One region of the Thioalkalivibrio sp. AKL9 genome, then DNA from elsewhere that is predicted to be linked to it. Evidence: riboswitches for the same ligand, from Rfam matches in the RefSeq annotation. Region 1 holds a riboswitch; the other holds the start of a gene.
The links. Region 1 has a riboswitch for cobalamin ahead of D573_RS0108500 (porin). Riboswitches for the same ligand answer to the same signal wherever they lie in the genome.

Region 1 (4,210 bases):
CGCGGCAGCGACCGTCGTAGCGCGGCTTCTCCTTGCGCGCCTTCTGCTCCTCGCGCATCGCGTCCAGCTCTTCCTTCGAGCAGTAGCAGCGGTAGGCATGCCCGGCGGCCATCAACTGATCGATCACTTCCCGGTACCGGTCGAAGCGCTCGGTCTGATAGAACGGGCCCTGATCGTAGGTCAGACCCAGCCAGTTCATGCCTTCCAGGATCGCGTTCACCGACTCCGCAGTGCTGCGCTCGAGATCGGTGTCCTCGATGCGGAGCACGAAGTCGCCGCCGTGATGACGGGTGTACAACCAGGAAAACAATGCGGTACGAGCACCACCAATGTGCAGATAACCGGTGGGACTGGGGGCAAAACGGGTACGGAAACTCATGCGCGGGACACTCGATTACGGGTAGTGAGCAAAGGCGCCTAGGGTAGCAGAACGCTACAGGGCGATAACCCGGTAGCCCGGTTTCCGCCGGCTATACTCGAGACAGGCCAACACACGGGCCCCTATCGCCCGAAGGAGTCGTGATGAAATCCGTTTCGCTCACCCGCCTCGCGACCATCGCTCTGGTCACTGGAGGATTCGCCCTGGCCGCAAGCAGTGCGGCCAGCATGGAGCGCGTTCCGGCGCCCGAAGGGGCCGAGGTGTACTTCATCAGCCCGCAGGATGGCGACACCGTGGAGAGTCCCGTGCGCATCCAGATGGGCCTGCGCGGCATGGGCGTGGCCCCGGCCGGCGTCGAGGCCGACAACACCGGGCATCACCACCTGCTGGTGAACCAGCCGCTGGACGAGGTCGACCTGGATGCCTCGCTCCCCTTCTCCGACCACAAGCGCCACTTCGGAGGCGGTCAGACCGAAGGCGAGATCGAACTGGAGCCGGGTACTCACACCCTGCAATTGCTCTTCATGGACTACCGCCACCTCAGCTTCGACCCGCCAGTGACCTCCGACAAGATCACCATCACCGTCGAATAGGCGGCACAAAAAAAGCCCCCTCCGGACCCGGAGGGGGCTTGTCATCGCCAGTGGCAACCGGTCGCTTACGGCAGTGACGGGATCTCGAACTGCGGCATGTCACCGGTCAGCGCGTGCATGAAGGCCTCCAGGTCCTCGACTTCATCGTCGCTAAACTCCATGCCCAGCATCTCCTGCCCCATGATGCGGATCGCCTCGTCCAGCGTGGCGGTCTCTCCGTTGTTCATATAGGGGTAGGTCAGCGCCACGTTGCGCAGGGTCGGGGTCTTGAAGGCAAAGCGATCACTCTCCTCCCCGGTCACCAGGTAACGGCCCTCGTCTTCCGACCCCGGCACCTGGATGCGATGGAAGTGGCTGTCGGTGAGTGCCGGGCCACGGTGGCAGGCGACGCAGCCGTTATCCGCGAACAGCTTCATCCCGCGCATCTGCTGCTCGCTCATCGCACCTTCGTCCCCGGCCAGCCAGCGGTCCAGCGGCGAGTTCGGGGTATTCAGCGTACGCTGGAAGGTCGCCAGGGCCTTGGCCACGTGATCGGCATTGATCACGTTGTCACCGTCATAGTCGGGATAGGCGGCCGCGAACTTCTCCTGGTACTCGTTGAACTCTTCCAGACGCTCGATTGCGTCCTCCAGCGGCATCGCCATCTCGATCGCGTCCTGGATCGGACCCAGCGCCTGGCCTTCCAGATCGTCCTCGCGGCCATCCCAGAACTGCGCCGTGAAGAAGCCGGAGTTCAGCACCGTCGGGGTGTTGCGCTCGCCGACCTGACCGTCATGACCCACCGCACGCGGGATACGATCCGCCCAGCCCAGCGCCGGGTTGTGGCAGGTCGCGCAGGAGATCACGCCCGAACTGGAGATGCGCGGCTCGAAGAACAGCATCTTGCCCAGTTCGATCTTCTCCTTCGTCATCGAGTTGTCCGCCGGGATCGGCGGCAGCGCCGGCAGCGGCTCGAACACGTCGCGGTACTCGGAATAGTCGGTATCCGCCAGCACCGGGGCCGAGGCCCCCATGGCGACGGCCGCGCACGCCGCGAGCGCCGTCATTCGAAATCCGGAAAGTGTCTTCATGGCAGGGCTCCCTTGGGGAATGGGTGTCGGCTCGAACCGATCTAGACTCGGTCCAGATCGCCTGAAACCCACCCTACCCACGCGGGAAACCGGACGCGATCAAAAACGGGTGTTCCGTTGATCCAGATCAACGGATACCGCTGCCATCCCGACTCAACGCGCCCTTGACCCTCAAACGGAGGCGCCGTAGGGTCCGCCTTGCCTTCAGGTGCCCCGGCCAGAACCGGCCGGGGATAATCGGGAAGCCGGTGCGCGAACACGCGTTCGCAAGTCCGGCACTGCCCCCGCAACGGTAGGCAGAGTCAGGGCGGATCCAATGCCACTGCGGCGCATCCCCGAGATGCCCGCGGGAAGGCGACCCGCCCTGGATGCATCACGCATCCACTCTGCGAGTCCGGAGACCGGCCTGGAGAACACCCGACGCCGCGGTGGGCGGCCGAGCGGGCCAGGACCGGTGTGCTCAACGACCGGCCCTACCCTGCTCCCTGTCCAGCGTCCGGCGTCGTTTTCATCCACGGCGTGCGGGGTCGCTCGTCCAGGGGAGCACCACAACAATGGAAAACACCCATGTCCGACCGGGGCGACATGCCGTCCCGGCCCTTGCCACGTTTTGTCTGATGACGGCCACGAGTCTCGCGCCGGCACAGGCCGGCTTCGACTTCAGCGACGCGGAAGACGGCCTGCAGGTCACCCTGGATCCGCTAGTTCAGGGCCGCTACAGCTACAACCGAGACCCGGACGGCTCCCGCAGCGAGTTCGACTTCCGCCGCGCCTGGCTGGACAGCTCCGGGACCCTGTTCCACCCCGATCTGAGCTTCCGTCTGCAGCCGGATTTCAGCAGCGGCGAGCTGTCCATGCGCGACGTCTGGCTGCAGTACGCGCTGGGCGAATCACTGAGTCTGCGGGCCGGTCAGTTCACCGTGCCCTTCGGGCTGCCACGGGATATCGGCGGGCCCAATCGCCTGTTCACCGAGCTGAGCATCGCCGGCAACCAGTTCGAGGTCCCGGCCGGACGCGACACCGGCGTCGCCCTCCTGGGTGGCGCGGCCGACGACCGCGCCTGGGCCATCGGCGTGTTTGACGGCCGGGGGCGCCTCGACCAGCGCGACGAGCGCCCATCCACCTCCGGGCATCTGCTCAGCGCCCGCAGCGCCTGGGCCCCGGTAGGGGCGGTTCCGCGCGACAACACCACCGTGGGCCAGGCCGTGGAACACACGGTCGCCCTGGGCGCCGGCGTGCAGGCCGCCAGCCGCAATCACCTGCGCGACTGGAGCCGCGGCATCGAAGACACGGTGGCCAACCAGCGCGCCGACTGGATCACTGCCACCGCCGACGCGGTGGTCAAGTTCGGCCATACCTCGCTGTCGCTGGCGGCCTTCCGCCGCGATGTCTCCCCCGACCGCACCGCGAGCTACCACGACTTGGGGGCCGAACTGGAACTGGCACAGTCGCTACCAGTGGAGGGACTGGAGTTCGCTGCCCGCCACGCGGTGCTGCGCCACGACGCCGGCGACGACCTGGACGGAGACGAGCGCTGGCAGCGCGAATGGGGCGCCGGCCTCAACTGGTATCACCGCGGCCAGCGACAAAAGACCCAATTGATGTGGCTGGACCGCGACGCTGGCACTTCAGACTGGGAGCTGCACTTGCAGCACCAGTTCCGCTTCTGAAACCGGAAAGGAGATCCGACATGACTAGAACCACCTTCACACCGGCCCTCCGGGTCACCGGCCTTGTCCTGATCCTGCTCGCCGCCACCGTCGCCCATGCCGGCGAGGTGACGCTTCCGATGCCCGGGCCCTGGGGTGACGACTACAGCGAGACCCTGGACGACCCGGACACAGTGGACGCCACCGAGGCCTTCCAGCGCTTCCGTCAGCAGAGCATGCAGGGCACATCCGCCACCTACCGCAGCATCGAGCAGATCCTGCGTTATGGCGCACCATTCGCCGGACGTCTGCCCGATCTGGCCGAGGAACTGGCGCGCCGCGCCGACGACATCGAAACCTGGTTCGCACGCGAGACACCCGCGCGGCACGGCGAACCCGGAGCCCTGCCCGCGGCCTGGGAAGACCCGGACTTCGCCGAGTACAAGGCCGCCTACCGCGAGGCCGCCCAACAACTACAGCGCAAGGTGGAGTCGGCCGAGGACCTGGGGAACGAAGACT
Region 2 (4,210 bases), on a different contig from region 1:
CCGCTTGCCACGCCAGCAGGTCCGCGCGGTCGAACCGTTGCCCGGTCGGATTGTTCGGGTTGACCAGCACCAGCACGTCCAGGCCGGGCAATGCAGCCTCGATCGAATCCCCATCCAGCGGGACGACGTCGTGCCCTGCCCCGTGCCAGGCCCGGGCGTGTTCGTTGTAGCTGGGCTCGAGGATGCCCACGCGCGAAGGGCCTTCCCGTAGCGCTGGCAGCAGCTGGATCGCGGCCTGGGAACCGGGCACCGGCAACAGCGCCCCGGTCCCGTAATAGGCGGCGGCCGCGGCCTCCAGGCCGTCGTCCGGTTCCGGCAGGCGCGCCCAGGCCCCTGGCGGCAGCTCGCCCGCGGGGTAGCCATGCGGGTTGATGCCCGTGGAGAGATCCAGCCAGTCGGCCTCGGGGATCCCGTAGCGCGCGGCCGCCTGACGGATACCGCCCCCGTGTACCTGGATCAGTGCCTTCGGCTCCGGCGTCTGCATCGATTGGGCCTCAGAACAGGACAACGACAATCACTCCGGCCACAATGAAGGCCATCCAGATGGCCAGCGCACGATCCAGCAGCGCAACCGCCTGGCGAATGCCTGCCGCGTCGGGCATGCGGCCCATCCCCAGGCGGGGTCGCCACTCGCGCTGCCCGCCATAGGGCGCCGCCCCCCCCAGGACCACGCCCAGCGCACCCGCCCCTGCGGCCATCACCGGCCCCGCATTCGGGCTCTTCCAGCCCGCGGCCTGCTCGCGCCAGCACTGCAGCGCGTCCCGGCCGCGACCGGCCAGGGCATAGCCCAGCGCCGTGAGACGGGCCGGGATCAGGTTCATCGCATCATCCAGGCGCGCGGCGGCCCAGCCAAACGAGCGAAACCGGTCATTGCGATAGCCCCACATCGCGTCCAGCGTATTCACCAGGCGATAGGCCACCACGCCCGGCGCCCCGGCCACCAGAAACCAGAAGATCGTGGCGAACAGCGCGTCGTTGCCGTTCTCCAGCACCGACTCGATGGTCGCGCCACTCACCCCGCGCGCGTCCAGGGCCGCCGTGTCGCGGCTGACCAGCATGCCGACACCGGTGCGCGCCCCAGAAAGGTCATCCTTTTCCAGGGCCTCGGCCACCACCTCCGCATGCTCGTCCAGGCTGCGCCAGCCGATCGCCAGCGTCAGGATCGCCAGCGTCAGAACCCAGCCCCAGGCCAGCGAGGCGCCCAGTGCGGCCAGCGCCACCCAGGGCAGGACCAGTGCCGCGAGGAGGAGCGCTCCGCGTGCACGACTGGGCGCATGCCAGCGGGATTCGGCCCAGGCCGCGAGCTGGCCGAATCCGGCCAGCGGATGGAACCGCCGTGGGTCGCCAAACAGCCGGTCCAGGATCAGGGCGCCGATCAGGATCAGAAAGGTACTCATGCCGGCCCGCGCCCGGATGCCCCATCCGGACCCGTGACGGATTCCCGCGCATCCGGGGACTCGGCCAGCTCGCACGGCGCGCCCCAGCGATCCTGGAACACCAGGTCTTCCAGGGGGCGCCGGGTATCCCAGCCCGCCGTCTCCAGCATCGGCCGGTCATAGAAGCGCTCCACATGCCCCAGGCACAGCACCGCGATCGGGTACCCGCCTTCGGGCATGTCCAGCCGATCGGCCAGCCAGTTCGGATCGAACAGGGAGACCCAGCCCATGCCCAGGCCCTCGGCGCGGGCGGCCAGCCACAGGTTCTGGATCGCACAGGCGGCGGAACAGAGGTCCATCTCGGGGAGCGTCCGCCGGCCCAGCACGTAGCGTTCGCGGCCATCGGTCAGGGACACGACCAGTAACTCGCCCGCCTCGCGGATGCCCTCCAGCTTCAAGCGATGCACGTCGGCCGCGCGCTCGCCACAGGCCTCCGCGGTGCGACCCTGTTCGTCCGCTGCATGGGAGTGGAGTGCCTCGCGCATCGCCGGGTCGGTAATGCGCAGGAAGCGCCAGGGCTGCATATAGCCCACGCTCGGCGCGCGATGCGCCGCCTCCAGCAGCCGCCGCAACACCGCTGGATCGACCGGGTCCGGCCGAAAATGGCGCATATCCCGGCGTTCCGCGATCACGCGATAGACGGCCGCAAGCTCATCTTGGGCAAATCCCGAACCCCCGGCATCAGCGCCCGGGCAGGAAGGGTTCTCATTGGCGGGCAACTCGGACTGCATCGGCTTACCGTCAGGGGGACACGACGCGGATGCAGAGGGATCGGGGTGCGGCCACAGGGGGCCCGCACCTACCGACCCTCGCCCACCGCGCGGTCGCAGAAACATCGTCCAGGCCGGTCTCCGGGCTCGCGAGGCCCCGGCAACCCGGGGCGGCAAGTCGCCTTCCCGGGCCGCGTTCGGCCCAGTGGCTTTCGACTTGTCGAGGGCCGAGCGGCCTGCGGAAGCACCCCTCGAACCCACTCGCTTACCGTTGCGGGGGCAGCGTCGGAATGGGGCTGCGGAGGATCTCGCGCCTGCACCGACTTCCCGTTTAACCCGCGCGATCAGTCGCCCGGGCACCTGGTAGCAAGCCACCAATCATACGCGGCAAGCCCACTGCCGACCAATTGACGCTCCGAGGCGCCGCAGGCTTGCTGCTATGATGCCCCGCTAGTCCAGCGCCAGGTGGCGGCTCCCCAGCCGGCTCGAAGGCGCTTGAACAATCAATCCAATGCGACTGTAAAATCATGCAATTCTTGACTCTCCGAACTCCACTGCTCGCTTGCCTCCTGGGCCTGCTCTCAACCCCGCTGATCGCAATGGCGGACTCGATCGCGGTCACCGACGACGATGACCGCGAGGTCCATCTGGAGCAGCCTGCCGAGCGCATCGTCAGCCTGGCGCCGCACATCACCGAGGTGCTGTTTGCCGTGGGTGCGGGGGACCGCATCGTGGGCGCAACGCAGTACAGCGATTATCCGCCCGAGGCGGAGGGCATCCCGCGGATTGGCGGTTACAGCCGGATTGACCTGGAACGGGTACTGGAAAGGGACCCCGATCTGGTGATCGCGTGGAAGAGCGGCAACTCCGCCTCCCAGGTCGAACGCCTGCGCGAACTGGGACTGCCGGTGTACGTATCGGAACCACGCAGCTTCGAGGGTGTGGCCTCGAGCATGCGGCGCATGGCCACGCTCGCCGGCACGCATGACCAGGGCGAGGCCGCGGCAGAGGACTTCCTGGGCCGAATGGACGCGCTCCGCGCCACGTACGGCGACCGGGACCCGATTCGCGTGTTCTATCAGGTGTGGGAGCAACCGTTGATGACGGTCAATGACGACCACCTGATCGCCGAGGCCATCGCCGTCTGTGGCGGTGTGAACGTGTTCGGCAATCTCGACCGCCTGGTGCCACGCATTGGCCGCGAAGCCGTACTGGATGCCGACCCCGAGGTCATCATCGGCGGCGGCATGGGCGAGGACCGCCCCGACTGGGTGGTCGCCTGGGGCCAATGGGAGGATATGACCGCGGTCCAGCGCGACAATCTGTTCTTCATCCCCCCTTCGCTCCTGCAACGCCATACCGGACGCATCGCGGAAGGCACCGCCCTGATGTGCGAAGAACTCGAACGCGCCCGCGCACGCCGTCCTGCCCCATGACCATGACGGTCCGCCTCGCAGTCTCTCGGAAAGGATATCGCGGGACACCAATGAAGGAGCGTTGTACGTGCGCTGAAGGCAGCGCTCCCGCCGTTCCGGCAACCTACCGCTTCGCCCGCCTGGAGCGGAGGGCTACCGCTTGACCCGTTCGTTCCTCCTGGCCCTGGGCGTGCTGTTACCCGCGTCTGTGCTCTCCGTTCTGGTGGCACTGGCCTACGGCAGCGTGCAGATTCCGTTCCCTGACCTGCTGAGTGTCTTCTTCGGCGAGGCCTCGCGACTGCACAGCACCCTGGTACTGGATCTGCGCCTGCCGCGCGCGCTGGCCGCGTTCGCCGCCGGCGGGTTGCTAGGCCTGGCCGGAGCGCTGATGCAGGTCCTGCTACGCAATCCACTGGCCGATCCCTACGTGCTGGGGCTCTCCGGCGGTGCCTCGGTGGGCGCCTTGCTGGCGATGCTGGCGGGGCTGTCCATGTTCTCGGTCTCGGCCGCGGCCTTCGTGGGCGCCCTGCTGTCCACCATTCTGGTGTTCGGCCTGGCCCACGGCACGGGCAGCTGGACCCCGACCCGCCTGCTGCTGACCGGTGTCGTGGTGGCCGCCGGCTGGGGCGCGATGATCAGTTTCATCCTC

Region 2: another riboswitch for cobalamin. It lies ahead of bluB (5,6-dimethylbenzimidazole synthase); the one in region 1 lies ahead of D573_RS0108500 (porin).

Annotation. Positions count from the first base shown of each region.
Region 1 is NZ_KB905109.1:169,493-173,702, reverse strand. Features, by position in the region: gene gltX (glutamate--tRNA ligase) at 1-379, opposite strand, end outside; gene D573_RS0108510 (DUF4399 domain-containing protein) at 523-972, shown strand; gene D573_RS0108505 (cytochrome-c peroxidase) at 1,038-2,018, opposite strand; cobalamin riboswitch at 2,232-2,467, shown strand; gene D573_RS0108500 (porin) at 2,597-3,712, shown strand; gene D573_RS0108495 (cytochrome c) at 3,733-4,210, shown strand, end outside.
Region 2 is NZ_KB905104.1:3,161-7,370, reverse strand. Features, by position in the region: gene cobD (threonine-phosphate decarboxylase CobD) at 1-484, opposite strand, end outside; gene cbiB (adenosylcobinamide-phosphate synthase CbiB) at 495-1,397, opposite strand; gene bluB (5,6-dimethylbenzimidazole synthase) at 1,394-2,167, opposite strand; cobalamin riboswitch at 2,261-2,525, opposite strand; gene D573_RS0102185 (cobalamin-binding protein) at 2,746-3,582, shown strand; gene D573_RS0102180 (iron ABC transporter permease) at 3,722-4,210, shown strand, end outside.